Rhodopirellula bahusiensis: one gene and its partner. The protein of the gene in region 2 binds, or shares a complex with, the protein of the main gene of each other region. Links are inferred from orthologs where the notes say so. Each region holds a gene or a part of one and is shown on either strand. Other genes may lie near its edges.

The links.
Region 1: the proteins of CEE69_RS20220 (region 2) and mnmG are in contact, whole or in part, in a solved structure (PDB 9HIP), measured with the Escherichia coli proteins. The link is inferred for Rhodopirellula bahusiensis from one-to-one orthologs.

The regions. Positions count from the first base shown.
Region 1 is NZ_NIZW01000047.1:23,867-29,210, reverse strand. Bases 1-2,956 are described here. They hold mnmG (tRNA uridine-5-carboxymethylaminomethyl(34) synthesis enzyme MnmG), read left to right. Parts: upstream 1-457; coding sequence 458-2,455; downstream 2,456-2,956. Other genes in these bases: CEE69_RS30945 (SAM-dependent methyltransferase), read left to right, coding at 2,452-2,956; CEE69_RS30955 (hypothetical protein), read right to left, coding at 1-385. In the rest of the region: more of CEE69_RS30945, read left to right, coding at 2,957-3,540; CEE69_RS30940 (carboxypeptidase-like regulatory domain-containing protein), read left to right, coding at 3,987-5,222. UniProt on the Escherichia coli protein: NAD-binding protein involved in the addition of a carboxymethylaminomethyl (cmnm) group at the wobble position (U34) of certain tRNAs, forming tRNA-cmnm(5)s(2)U34.
Region 2 is NZ_NIZW01000016.1:135,930-143,705, reverse strand. What follows is about bases 1,914-4,913. They hold CEE69_RS20220 (tRNA modification GTPase), read left to right. Parts: upstream 1,914-2,714; coding sequence 2,715-4,112; downstream 4,113-4,913. Other genes in these bases: CEE69_RS20210 (S1C family serine protease), read right to left, coding at 4,835-4,913; msrA (peptide-methionine (S)-S-oxide reductase MsrA), read left to right, coding at 4,317-4,823; CEE69_RS20225 (protein-disulfide reductase DsbD family protein), read left to right, coding at 1,914-2,718. In the rest of the region: more of CEE69_RS20225, read left to right, coding at 1-1,913; more of CEE69_RS20210, read right to left, coding at 4,914-6,046; CEE69_RS20205 (cytidine deaminase), read left to right, coding at 6,365-6,808; CEE69_RS20200 (DUF1552 domain-containing protein), read right to left, coding at 6,873-7,776. UniProt on the Escherichia coli protein: Exhibits a very high intrinsic GTPase hydrolysis rate. Involved in the addition of a carboxymethylaminomethyl (cmnm) group at the wobble position (U34) of certain tRNAs, forming tRNA-cmnm(5)s(2)U34.

The sequences.
Region 1 (5,344 bases), on a different replicon or contig from region 2:
GCAACTTCCACTGTCCCGGCGCGGAGGCGACCTGAGTCCGGGCCCCGACCTGGGTGTACGGATTCTCTTGAGGAAACGGCCCTGATTGCGATTCCTGCATGTTCCCGCGGGATGTTTCCGACGGATCGGCTGGATTGGGTTGGTTTGCGGGAACCGCCACGTACAATTGCACTTCGACGGGCGCTGTTCCTGCTGTCGCAATGTTGAACGGAATCTGGAACGAGTCCGAATTCATGATCACGTCGGCCACTTCCTGAGCCGAGGTGGGCCGCGAATCCGCGACCGTGCCGCCGGCCAATCCTGCCGCCACCACTGCCGCAACCCAGGCACGCCGAAACGCGGTGGAGCGACGGTTCAAACGACTTTGGTGCTGGTCAAATCGCATGGTTTGGTCAAAATCTGGTTTGGCGTGAATTCATTCGACGTCAATTCGAGCGTCACCGCGCATCGACAATCCGTGTTTCGAACATCGGCGTTTCCCGACTGTGGACTTCAACCATTGACCGCTAACAATCCTCAAAATCGTTACGACTACGATGTCGTCGTTATCGGAGCCGGTCATGCGGGAACCGAAGCCGCCGCCGCTGCAGCTCGCCTGGGCGCCAAAACGGCTCTCCTGACGACGAATCTGGACACGGTCGGGCAAATGTCCTGCAACCCAGCCATCGGTGGAGTCGCCAAAGGTCAAATCGTCCGCGAAGTCGACGCCCTGGGCGGCTTGATGGGCGAAGCGATCGACGCCACGGGAATCCAATTTCGGATGCTCAACCGCCGCAAAGGCCCGGCGATGCACAGCCCCCGTGCTCAAGCGGACAAAAAGGCCTACCAGAACTTCATCAAGTATCGGATCGAGACCCAACCCAACCTTGACCTGCGGCAAGAAACCGTCGAGGACTTGATCACAGAACCGATCGCCGACGGACAAGACCGCTTGGCCAATCAGCGAGTCATCGGGGTGCGAGTTCGCGGGGACGCGGTCTATCACGCGCCGACGGTGATCCTGACGACCGGCACGTTCTTGCAAGCGATCATGCACACTGGCAAATCGCAATCCGCCGGAGGACGCGCGGGAGAAGGAACCACGGCGGGACTGAGCGGCGCGCTGCACCGAATGGGTTTCACGCTGGATCGCTTCAAAACCGGGACGCCGCCAAGGCTCAACGCTCGCACGATCGATTACTCGGGACTGGAGGAGCAACCCGGCGACGATGACCCGCAGCCGTTCAGCTATCTCAACGATGCAATCAGCCTGCCCCAGATGGCGTGCCACATCGCGCACACCAACGAACGTGTGCATGATCTGATTCGAGCGAACCTGGATCGAGCCCCGATGTACAGCGGCCAAATCGATTCCCGAGGCCCGCGTTATTGCCCGTCGATCGAAGACAAAGTCGTTCGCTTTGCCGACAAGTCCAGCCACCAATTGTTCCTCGAACCCGAAGGCCGGCAAACTTGCGAGGTCTACGTCAACGGGATCTCGACCAGCCTGCCGCGTGATGTTCAAGACGCGATGTTCCGATGCATTCCCGGCTTGGAAAACGCCGCGATCATGCGATACGGGTACGCCGTCGAATACGACTACTGCCCGCCGACTCAGTTGTGGCCGCACCTGGAATCCAAAGCCGTTGCGGGGCTGTTCTTTGCCGGCCAAATCAACGGCACAACTGGGTACGAAGAAGCCGCCGGCCAAGGCTTGATCGCGGGCCTGAATGCCGCTCGCACTGCCGCATCGAAAACGCCTTGGGTGCCTTCCCGACAGGACGCTTACATCGGCGTGTTGGTCGACGATTTGGTGACGAGCGGCACCGACGAGCCCTACCGAATGTTCACCAGCCGCGCTGAATACCGGTTGCTTCTGCGACAAGACAATGCCGACCGCCGACTGACCGCTCAGGCCGATGAATTGGGTCTGATCGATGCCGCTCGACGCGAACGGTTCCATCAGAAGCTGGCTGAGATCGAACGAGGAACCGAGCTGTTGAAACAAGCCAAGGTTCAACCCGAATCGGGCCCAACCGTTCGCGGTGATGTCTACCTGCGTCGTCCCGAGGTGACCTGGGACGTGATCGCCGAGCAGGTCCCTGAGCTCGCGAGCATCGGTAGAGGTGCGGCGGAACAATGCTCGATCGACATCAAGTACGCCGGCTACATCGATCGCCAACAAGCCGAAGTCCACAAGCAATCGCGACATGCGGAGAAGACGATTCCCGTTTCGTTTGATTACGACCGAATCGGACCACTTCGCAACGAAGCGAAAGAAAAGCTCACCAAGGTTCGGCCGTTGAATTTGGGACAAGCCAAACGGATCAGCGGGATCACACCAGCGGACTTGGCGCTCGTGCTCGCTCACCTCGAAAACAACTCGCTCTCGCAAGCGAACTCAGCCGCGTCGGGCGATTCCACTTCGTCTGACGAAACCACCCAACCCACCTCCTCTGCTTCGGATTCCCATTGACCGCCGATCGAAACACGCAAAACCCCAACGCACAAAGCTCCTTTGCAATGATGTGCTGCGCCCACGGCGCAGAAACCTTGGTCAAAGAACAAATCGCCAGCGAAGGATGGCGTCTCGCTTTTTCGCGGCCAGGCTTCGTCACCGCCAAGCACGATCAAACGAAGCGATCACCGACTGGGGTTTTCATTCGGACCGCGGCTCGATCACTGGGATCGGCCAAGGGCAATCACTCGGCGGAGATGATTCAAAAGCTGCAACAATGCATCGCGTCTGAAACGGTGCCGTTTGATCAAATCCACGTTTGGCCGCGCGACCGCACCGCGATCGGACGATTTGATTTCGAACCTGGCATCGATGAAGTCTCCGCAGCGGTCGCCGATGAGATCTGGTCCGCCCTGCATGACGGTTCCACGACCGGCGGCCCTGGCTTGGCTTGTGCTCGCCCCAATCAAATCGCCGAAAACGGCCAGCGGATCCTCGATGTCGTTTTGGTCGATCCATCGCAGTGGTTCTTCGGAACTCACGAAGCGACGACCCTTCCGACACGCTGGCCCGGCGGAGTCCAACCCATCGAACCCGCGTACGAACCAATTTCCCGCGCCTACTTCAAAGCGGCGGAATCGATCGCTTGGAGTGGATTCGACATGCGACCGGGTGACTTGGCGGTCGAAGTCGGAAGTGCTCCCGGGGGAGCCTGCGGCCGATTGCTGGAACTGGGCATGCAAGTCATCGGCGTCGACCCGGCCGATATGGACCCTCGAATCGGAGATCACCCACGATTCATTCACTACCCCGCTCGAGCCGGCGACCTTCCCCGCCGAGTTTTTCGCGGAGCCAAATGGTTGCTGGTCGACTCAACCGTGAAACCAGATGCGACGCTCAGCACCGTCCGCAACATGGTGGACAGTCGCGAAACGAGTTTCCGTGGCTTGCTGATCACAATGAAACTTGGCGAATATGAAAACGCGACTCACTTGGAACGCTGGTGCAACTTCATCCGCACCTGGGGAATCGAGCGTTTGGAAGTACGCCAACTGGCTCGCAATCGCTGCGAAGTCTGCGCAGCCGTGACAATGCGAGCCTGATCGGAGGCTGAGCCGGCTACTTTTGGCTCAGAAAAGCGGTTGTCGACGCGATTTGCGAACGAGACGCCGCCAAAGTGAACATGCGATCACACAAATCGCGTTTCGAACAGACTTTCCACAAAGCAGGAACGATGAGGGGGGAAGTGTCTCGCAATTGGCGAGAACATCTTTCTCTGCCGAAGCTTGCGTAGAAACGCTGTAAGGGTTGAGCTTGGTCAATTCATGCATCTTTCACACAACAAATCTTGTCCCTGCCCCTCATCCTGCCTACACTTTGCTCGCACAACTTACCCAATCTCCCACGATTTCAATTTTCTCGGTGATTTTGCCGTGACTTTTGGGGAGACTCCAACAAAACTGTTGTGCAGTCTGGGCAGAGAATCCATCAAAGCTCAGAATGAAGACTGAATTTTAGGCAATTGAGACACCCTAACCAGAGACACACCATGAAACGCTTTGCTGCCTTCGCTGGCATGCTCGCGATGACGATGACCATCGCCGTCGCTCAAGACTCGAACGTCAAATTGAATGACCACCTGACCGTTCCCCAGTGGGTGAACCCAGCAGTTTCTGGCGAGCTCTCGGGCCGCCTGATCCTTCCTTCAACGGACGGATCATCGGAAACGATCGCGGACGCAACCATCGTGATGACCGACGCGTCGGGCAAAACGTTGCGTTCGAAGAGCAATGCTGAAGGTGACTTCACTTTCACAGGCGTGGCTCCTGGCGTTTACGCACTGTCCGCTCGTGCCGACGGTATCTTCGCATGCTGTGCAATGCACGTTGTCAGCGACGACATGGCTTCATCGGAAATGTTCCCGAAGACTGCTGAAATCGCTGCTGCTGGAATCGACTACTCGATCATCAAGTCGTCGATCATTCGCTACTTGCCACCAGCTGGCAAAGACAGCCTGACGTCGATCGCCAAGGCTGACTTGAAGGGAATCTCGAGCCAAGTTGTTGGTGAGAACCTCTTCCGCGTCGCACAATCCAACGGTGGCATGAAAGGCCGTATCCACATGGCTGGTGCTGAAGGCCGCAGCCTCACCGATGCTGGACTCTTGAACATTTTCCTGATCCACGACGGCGAAACAGTTGACCGTGTTGTCAGCAACCGTGACGGATCATTTGAATTCGCTGGTGTTGATGCCGGCGAATACTCGATCTTGGCAATTGGTTTGTCCGGAATGGGCATGGCTGGTTTCGAATTGGTTGACGAAGCAACCGCCAACGCCGAAACCGCTTTGGTCAACGCCAATGGCGAAACCTTCGTCGGATTCGGACAGGCCAGCGATTGCTGCTGCTGTTGCCCTCAGTTTTCAATGCAAGTTGCTCCATTGCCAATGGCAATCGAAGCCTGCAACGAAGTTGTGATCGGTGAATCGATCGTTGTTGAAGAAACCATCATCGATGATGGCATGATCGTGGAAGATGGCTTCGGTGGTGCAGTGGATGCCTTCGGCAATCCAGTGGACGCATTCGGAAACCCTGTCGGTGGCGGCGGATTCGCCGGTGGTGGCGGTAGCTACGGAGGCGGCTTTGGTGGCGGCGGAGGCGGTGGCTTCGGCGGCGGACTGGGCGGAATCGCTTCGCTCGCTGGCTTAGGCATCGTTGCAGCTTCGCTGGATGACGACGACAACAACGTCTTCCCACCACAACCTGCCAGCCCAATCGTTCCCTGATCGATCACATTCGATTCGGACTCACTTAAAAGGTCGCGGGACCGTCTCAACCCGCGGCCTTTTTTCGTGCGCCGATCGTCGTCGGCTTCCCTTTCTGGCATAATACCAGAAAACTCAGACCT
Region 2 (7,776 bases):
TCCGGGCTCGCTCGGAAATTGCCCGCTTTGGGTGTTGCACTGCTGGCAGTGGTATTCACCGTCGCGGCGGCAATCCCTGCTCACGCTGACAAGCCCGACGCAACCGGTCTGTTCACCGAGTTTCCGCTTGATGGATTCGGAGCGGTTGGCAACACAGCGTTGCAAACCGACGAGCCCGCCGAGGCCACTGCGACGTACTTGGCCATTGGCGATGGCGAAGTCAAACTGCAGGTGCAGGTGAAACTGCAACCGAAGTGGCACCTCTATTCCACGACCCAGCCCAAAGGCGGACCCAAGCCAACCAAGTTGAGTTTGGTTGATGCGGATTCGGTCAAAGTAACGGGCGTTTGGAAGAGCGACCGTGAACCTCTTCGGAGTGTCTCGGAAGACTTCGGTGGAATCACCGTCGAAGAATTCGAAGACGAAGTCACGTTCACCGCCACCGCCAAAGTCGCGGGTGGGAACGAAGCAATCTCGCAGCTTGGCGAGTTGAAGATTCGCTTGGATGCATTGGCGTGCCTAACCGGTGGCGCATGCATGCCCGTGAACGAAACCTTGACCGCAAAGCTTGTTGGCAAAGTGCCATCGGCAGTCACCAAGCCGACATCGCAAACGATGGCGTCGACAATCTCGAATGACCCGGCAAGTCTGAAGAAACTTCCGGTCGATCCCAAGCAAGCTTTTCGCGACCAAGATTACGTCGTGCGTTGGGAAGCGATCAACTTGACGCCTGAGTTGGAACCCGGCCAAACCGGACTGCTTCGCTTCACCGCGATCCCCGATGCGGGATACCATGTTTACACGTCTTCGGTGAACGACGAGCAATCCAAGACCAACTTCGTGGTCAGCGAAAAATCGGATTTGAAAGTCGGGGCTCCCCAAACGAAATCACGTGCGGTGGATTATGACTTGTTGCCCGGCGTGACCTATCACAAGGGCAACGTGACTTGGACGTTGCCGATTTCGATTCCAGCGGAAGCTTCGGCGGGCCAGCACAAGCTGGTTGGCGGGATCGCTTATCAAGCTTGCACAGACGACAGTTGCCAGCAGCCCAAGGCGATCGAATTTCAAACGGTTGTGAACGTGGCGGGCTCGGCTCCCGCAAGTTCGCAACCCAAACCGATGAACGTCGCTGCGAAGAAACGCATGCTGGTCTTGGATGATGCGGCGACACTCAAATGGGTCGACAGCGATGTATCGCCCGCTCTGAATGCCAGCACAGAGCCAGCTAGCACAGAGCCAGCTAGCACAGAGCCAGCCGCGGCCAAGCCAGAAACAGACGGCACGTCGCGAGTCGCGATGGCCGATGCGTCGACGAGTGGTGCTGCGGCTGCGGGTGCGGCTCATGGCGTCTCCAGCGAGACGGCCGGTGACGAAGCCGTTTCCGATGACAAGGAGAAAGCCGGCACGGCCTTCGGCACGACACTGTTGTTTGCTTTCATCGGCGGGGTGATTCTGAATTTCATGCCCTGTGTTTTGCCGGTTGTCGGTTTGAAGGTGATGAGCTTTGTCCAGCAGGCTGGCGAAGATCGCAAACGAGTCTTCTTCCTCAACTTTGTCTACGCGGTCGGAATTTTGTCCGTGTTCGCGGTCCTGACCGCGCTTGCGGTCGTGTTGTCGTTCAATTGGGGGCAGCAGTTCACGTATTTCCCAGTGCGGCTCGGCCTGACTTTGCTGATGTTCGCGATGGCGCTGAGCTACCTCGGTGTTTGGGAAATTCCCGTCCCCGGAATGGCGGCGGGCAAGACCTCACAAGCTTTGCAGCAACGCGAGGGCTACACCGGTGCATTCTTCAAGGGCGTCTTTGCAACCGTGTTGGCAACGCCCTGCAGTGGACCGTTACTTGGCGGCATCCTGGGACTCACATTTGCGTTGACCAGTCTGCAAACAACAGCGGTCATCATGACGGTGGGTGTCGGTATGGCACTGCCCTATCTGATGATTGGCATTTGGCCGTCCTTGGTGGCTTGGTTGCCAAAGCCTGGCACTTGGATGGAAACGCTAAAGGAGTTTCTCGCGTTTTTGTTCCTCGGAACGGTTGCGTTCTTCTTCAATCAATTCAGTGACGGCGACAAGCTACCCGTGTTCGTAGCCTTGATCGGAGTTTGGTTTGGTTGCTGGATCATCGGCAAGGTTCCCAGTTGGAGCAGCCTGCAATCGCGATTGTATGCGTGGTCGGGCGGCGTGGCCTCAGCCATGATCATCGGGTTCGCCGCGTTCCAATGGTTGGGGCCCGCACCTGAACCAGCCGAAGGTGTGAAGACGATCGCGTGGCAACCTTATGACGAAGCCAAGTTGAATCAGTATCAAGCGGAAGGACGCACGGTCATGATTGACTTCACCGCCAAGTGGTGCGTGAACTGCATCGTGAACTACAACGTCGCTCTTAACACCGAACCGACTCGTCAGTTGATCGAAGAATTGGACGCGGTGCCGATGTTGGCCGATTGGACGGACCAAGATGCTGAGATCGAGGCAAAGCTCAAGGAGCTGCAAAGTCGATCGATTCCGGTGTTGGCAATCTATCCTGGGAAGTCACCTGCCGAGCCAATCGTGCTGCGTGATTTGGTCTCGCAGCAGATGGTGTTGGATGCTTTGGAAGACGCCGGTCCGAGCGTGTCAGGTAGTGCAGCGAACGTCGCCATTCGTGATCGATCGAATGCAAACGCTGACGATCTGAGTATGGCACCCGCCGTGGCTGGAATGGCAACCCGGTGACATCCGAGGCGGATGACACCATCGCCGCGATTGCTTCGCCGATGACTCCCGCACCGCGCGGGATCGTTCGGTTGTCGGGCCACGACTGCGTCGATGTGCTGTGCCGCATGGACGTGTTGAACAAGGACGAAGCCACTGGTCGACGTCCGTTTCGAAGCTCGAAAAAGCTCGCTCTCGGTGATCCGCTTGGTGCGATCGAGGTCGATGTGATGGTTTGGCCCACGCAGCGCAGTTACACGGGCCAGCCATCGGCGGAGTTGCATCTGATCGGATCAGCACCGCTGCTGCAGTCCAGTTTGGACGCGGCAATTCGGGCGGGGGCGAGAGCTGCTCGTCCAGGCGAATTCACCATGCGATCGTTCCTGGCCGGGCGTCTGGATTTGACGCAAGCCGAAGCGGTGCTGGGCGTGATCGAAGCGGAGGATCGCGGCACGCTCGATCAAGCGCTCTCGCAATTGGCCGGCAATCTTTCGCGACCGTTGCAAGCGGCTCGCTCGACTTTGTTGGACCTGTTGGCCGATGTCGAGGCCGGGTTGGACTTTGTCGACGAAGACATCGAATTCATTTCCGACGAAGCACTGGTCCAACGGCTGGGCGAACTTCAGTCGCTGCTGTCACAGACCCGTTCGCAACTCAGCGATCGTGGTGGTGCGTCGCCTACGATTCGCGTTGTCTTGCGAGGGTTGCCTAACGCGGGCAAAAGCAGATTGCTGAACATGCTGTCTCGCACCGAGTCGGCCATCGTCACCGATCAAGCCGGGACGACTCGTGATTTGGTGACCGTTGAATCGAGCTGGGGCGGTCATTCGTTTCAGTTGATCGACACGGCGGGTTTGGAATCTCGCGAAGAGTCTGACCCGGAGGCACCGATCTCTCAGGAAGCTCAGCTGCAAGCGGCGGAAGCGGCACGCGGAGCCGACGTGCATATCTGGTGCATGGATGCGACTCTTGGCGACGGTTTTGAATGGTTGAAACATCCCGACGCGGTCCTGCCGGATTCGAAACGATCGGCGGAGTTGATTTGTGTTGCGACCAAGCGAGATTTAGTGCCGGCAGGCTGGGACGGTGATTCGATGCAGGCTGATTTGGCCGTGAGCAGTGAGTCGGGTGCCGGTGTTGAATCGCTGATCGAACGGTTGGTTGCATTCGCAGAGAGACGTGACGCGGGGGAAACGGGCAGCGTGATCGGCACCGCGGCACGTTGCCAAGACTCGTTGGCTGCCGCGATCGATCATTTGGGCCAAGCGGTTCAGTGGACCGAACAATCGGCGGGGCATGAACTGGTTGCCGCGGAGATGCGTCTTGCTGTTGAGGCGATCGGTGAAGTGACCGGCCAGGTTTACACGGACGATATCCTGGACCGCGTGTTCGGACGATTTTGCATTGGCAAGTAGTTCGCTTGTAGGGGCTGAATAGTATCAGCCGAAGTTCGCTCTCACCGGTTTTCGCGATGCAACCAGGCCTAACGGCCATCGGCTAACGGGTGCAGTTTGGAAAAGTGATTTGACCTGCCGGCCACTGCACGAAGGTCGCCGAATGCCTACGATGCCATGTGAGGTGAGCGAGTACATTCCCTTGAAGTTGAACGGAGAAGAACGATGACCGAGCGAGCTGTGTTAGCGGGTGGTTGTTTCTGGGGTATGCAGGATCTGATTCGCAAGTTGCCTGGCGTTGAGTCGACCCGGGTGGGATACACCGGGGGCGAGGTGCCCAACGCGACGTATCGCTATCATGGCAACCACGCCGAAGGGATTGAGATTGTCTTCGATCCTGAGAAAACGAGTTACCGTCGCTTGCTCGAGTTCTTCTTCCAAATCCACGATCCAACGACGCCGAACCGCCAGGGCAATGATCGCGGTCCGTCGTACCGTTCCGCGATTTACTACGTTGACGAGGCACAGAAGCAAACGGCCATCGACACGATTGCGGACGTGGATGCGTCTGGGCTATGGCCGGGGAAAGTGGTCACCGAGGTCGAGCCGGTGAGCGACTTTTGGGAAGCGGAACCGGAGCACCAGGACTATCTCGAGAAGGTGCCCAATGGATACACGTGTCACTTCGCTCGGCCTGATTGGGTGCTTCCCAAACGAGCGGCCGCGGAGTGACAAGCGATTGATCACTCTTCTTCGTCGGCAGGTGTGGCCGTTGGATCATCGACCGGAGCCAAGATGGCTTCGATTTCGATTTCTTCCCCCTTGCGAATCACCTTGAATGTCTGGGTGGAGCCAACAGGTTGCCGTTCAATCGCTTCGCGAAGATCGATCGGTTTGCTGAATTCTTGGCCCGCGAATTCCGTGATCACATCCAACTGTTTCAAACCTGCTCGATCGGCTGAGCTGTCGCGAATGATCTGATAGACCAGCACGCCCATGCCCTCGGTCAACTGAAACGTTTTTGCCATCTTCGCTGTCAGTTCCACCATCGTGATTCCGATCGTGGAACGACGAACGGTTCCGTGCTGAGCCAATTCGCGAGCGATCCATTTGGCTTGATCGATCGGCACGGCGAAACCGATGCCTTGGTAGCTTCCGTTGCGAGTCGCGATGGCGGTGTTGATCGCGATCACGTTTCCATCCAGGTCAACCAACGGGCCGCCTGAGTTACCCGGGTTGATCGCAGCGTCGGTTTGCAGCAATCGACTGCGGCGGATGCGTTCGAGAGATCGGTTCTTCGCGCTGATGATGCCGGCACTGACTGTTGCATCCAGTTTGAATGGACTGCCGATCGCGAGCACCCAATCGCCGATGTCCAGGGTTTTTGAATCTCCGTACTGGGCGATTTTCAATGGTTCGCTGGACGTGACTTGAAGGACTGCGATGTCGCTGGCGGGATCGCCGTGGACTTTCTCCGCCTTCAATTCGATTTCACCGGGCAGTTGAACAACGACCTTCTTCGCATTCGCGATCACATGATTGTTCGTCATCACCCAGTAGATCGATTGGTCGCTCTCTTCGTCGCGATCAGCTGAGTCAGCGAAAGGATTGATGATTACGCCGGAGCCCAGGCCGCTGAGTTCGAACTCACCGTCTTCGGATTGCTTCGGAGGTGTCGGGCCGACTGGATCGTCAGGTGATTCTTCATCGCTTTCTTCCTCCTCTTCATCCGGCGAATCGCCAGTGAAGGATTGGTTCTGCCCGTAGGAGAACACCGTCACGACGGACGGGTTGGCTTCCCGAGCCGCATCACGGAACGCTCGCGAAAGTGAGCGGGCGCTGTCTTGAGCGGTTTCGTCCGCGTGGACGGCGTGCAGACTGGTGAACAATGCCGCGATGGTTAGCAATGCGAGCAAGGGGAGTTTTGCCAGCGAGCGATTCGGTTGGGTGGTCACCGTTCTGGGGGCCGGGCGGGAAGCGTCAATATTCAAAAGCATTGCGGGAACACTTGGAACCAATGGAGGTGGTTGGGAGGATCTGACATGTTAACGCGCCCGATTCCGTTTCGGACTGGCGGAACGGCCGGTATTGGGAACGCGTTGTGTTAAAATGCGACGTTGACGCTGCGATTGCCGAGGGCGATGGCGTCCGAGGTGCTCTCGATGCGTGTTGTCGCATTGCTTCACGGAATTTTCTGGGTACTCTATTGGGACTTGATGGCGGAATCTGCACCTCTCTTCGGCGAGCCTACTTCCTTGTCTCTCTATCCTGCCATGACCGATGTTCATAGTCACGTGTCTGAAATCGATCCGCCTAGCGATGAAGATGTCCAGCGATTGATCCAGGCAGCCATTTCGGCTCGCGATCACGCTTATGCGCCTCAAAGTCACTTTTACGTCGGGGCCGCACTGCTGACCCATGACGGTCGCATCGTCGAAGGATGCAACGTCGAAAACGCGAGCTATTCGCTGACACAGTGTGCTGAACGCACCGCTGTGTGTACCGCCGTGGCGGGTGGTTACCGGATGTTCCACGCGGTTGCGATCGCCAGCATCGGTGGCGCGATGCCGTGCGGAGCCTGCCGACAAGTGCTGGCGGAATTTGGATCGGACTTGTTCGTCTACACGATCGATGTGATCGATGGTGACCAACAAATGCGCCGTCTGTCTGATTTGTTGCCTGACGCGTTTTCGACGTCAAACATTCCAAAGCGATAAACGCGGACGCTCCTGTAATTTCGCTGACGATGGTGTTTGGGCGACAAAGTGTCCAAGTGAACGCTCAGGTCAATTCAGTGACTTTGCCATCGCTGTCGGCAAATGATTCGGCGGGCACATCCAGTTGCTGAAGCATGGTGACGAACAGGTTCGACAGCGGGCGATCTTCGTGTGAGATTTCTTGCTGCCACGGTTCGCGGCCACCGTCCCATGCACCACCCTGCGGGCTGGCACCCGCATTGTTGAGATATTGCCCGTGCTTGAATCCCATGTTCTTGCCGCCGGCCAGAATCAACGGGTAGTTGCGAGACAGGTGGAAGGCACTTGATGCGGAGCCAAACAGCAACAGCGTGTTGTCCAGCATCGATCCGCGTCCGGCTGGCTCTTCGGTCGCTTTGAGCTTGCCGACAAAACGTCCGAATTCCTCATTGAGGAACTGGCAGTAGATCGCGAAGTTTTTCCAACCACCCGGGTTCTTGGTTTCGTGTGAGAGTTGGTGCGAGAGGTTCATACCAACCGCGCGTGCCAAATGGTCGCTGATGCCCACCCCATTTTCACGACCGATTTGATAGGTGGCGACGCGCGTCGAATCGGTTTTGAACGCCAAGTAAATCATCTCGAACATCGTCTGCAGATACTGACGCGGTTCGTCCGGAGTCAGGTTGAGGTTCAAGTGATCGGCGTTCACGGTCGGTAGAGGCGTGTTGAGCCAATGCTTTGCCTTTTCGACTTTGATCTCCGCTTCACGAACGGAGTCGAGGTATTCATCCAAACTGGATTGGTCGCTCGATGAAAGTGTCTTGCGAAGCGACTGAGCATCGGCCAGCAGGTCATCCAGTGCACTTTGGCTGATAGCAAGTCGGCGGGCGGCGTCCTCATCGCTCTTGACGAACAACATGTCAAAGATGCGTTTGGGCCGGTTCTCCGCTGGGATGGCTCGACCGTTTCGATTGAACGAAAGTGTGTGT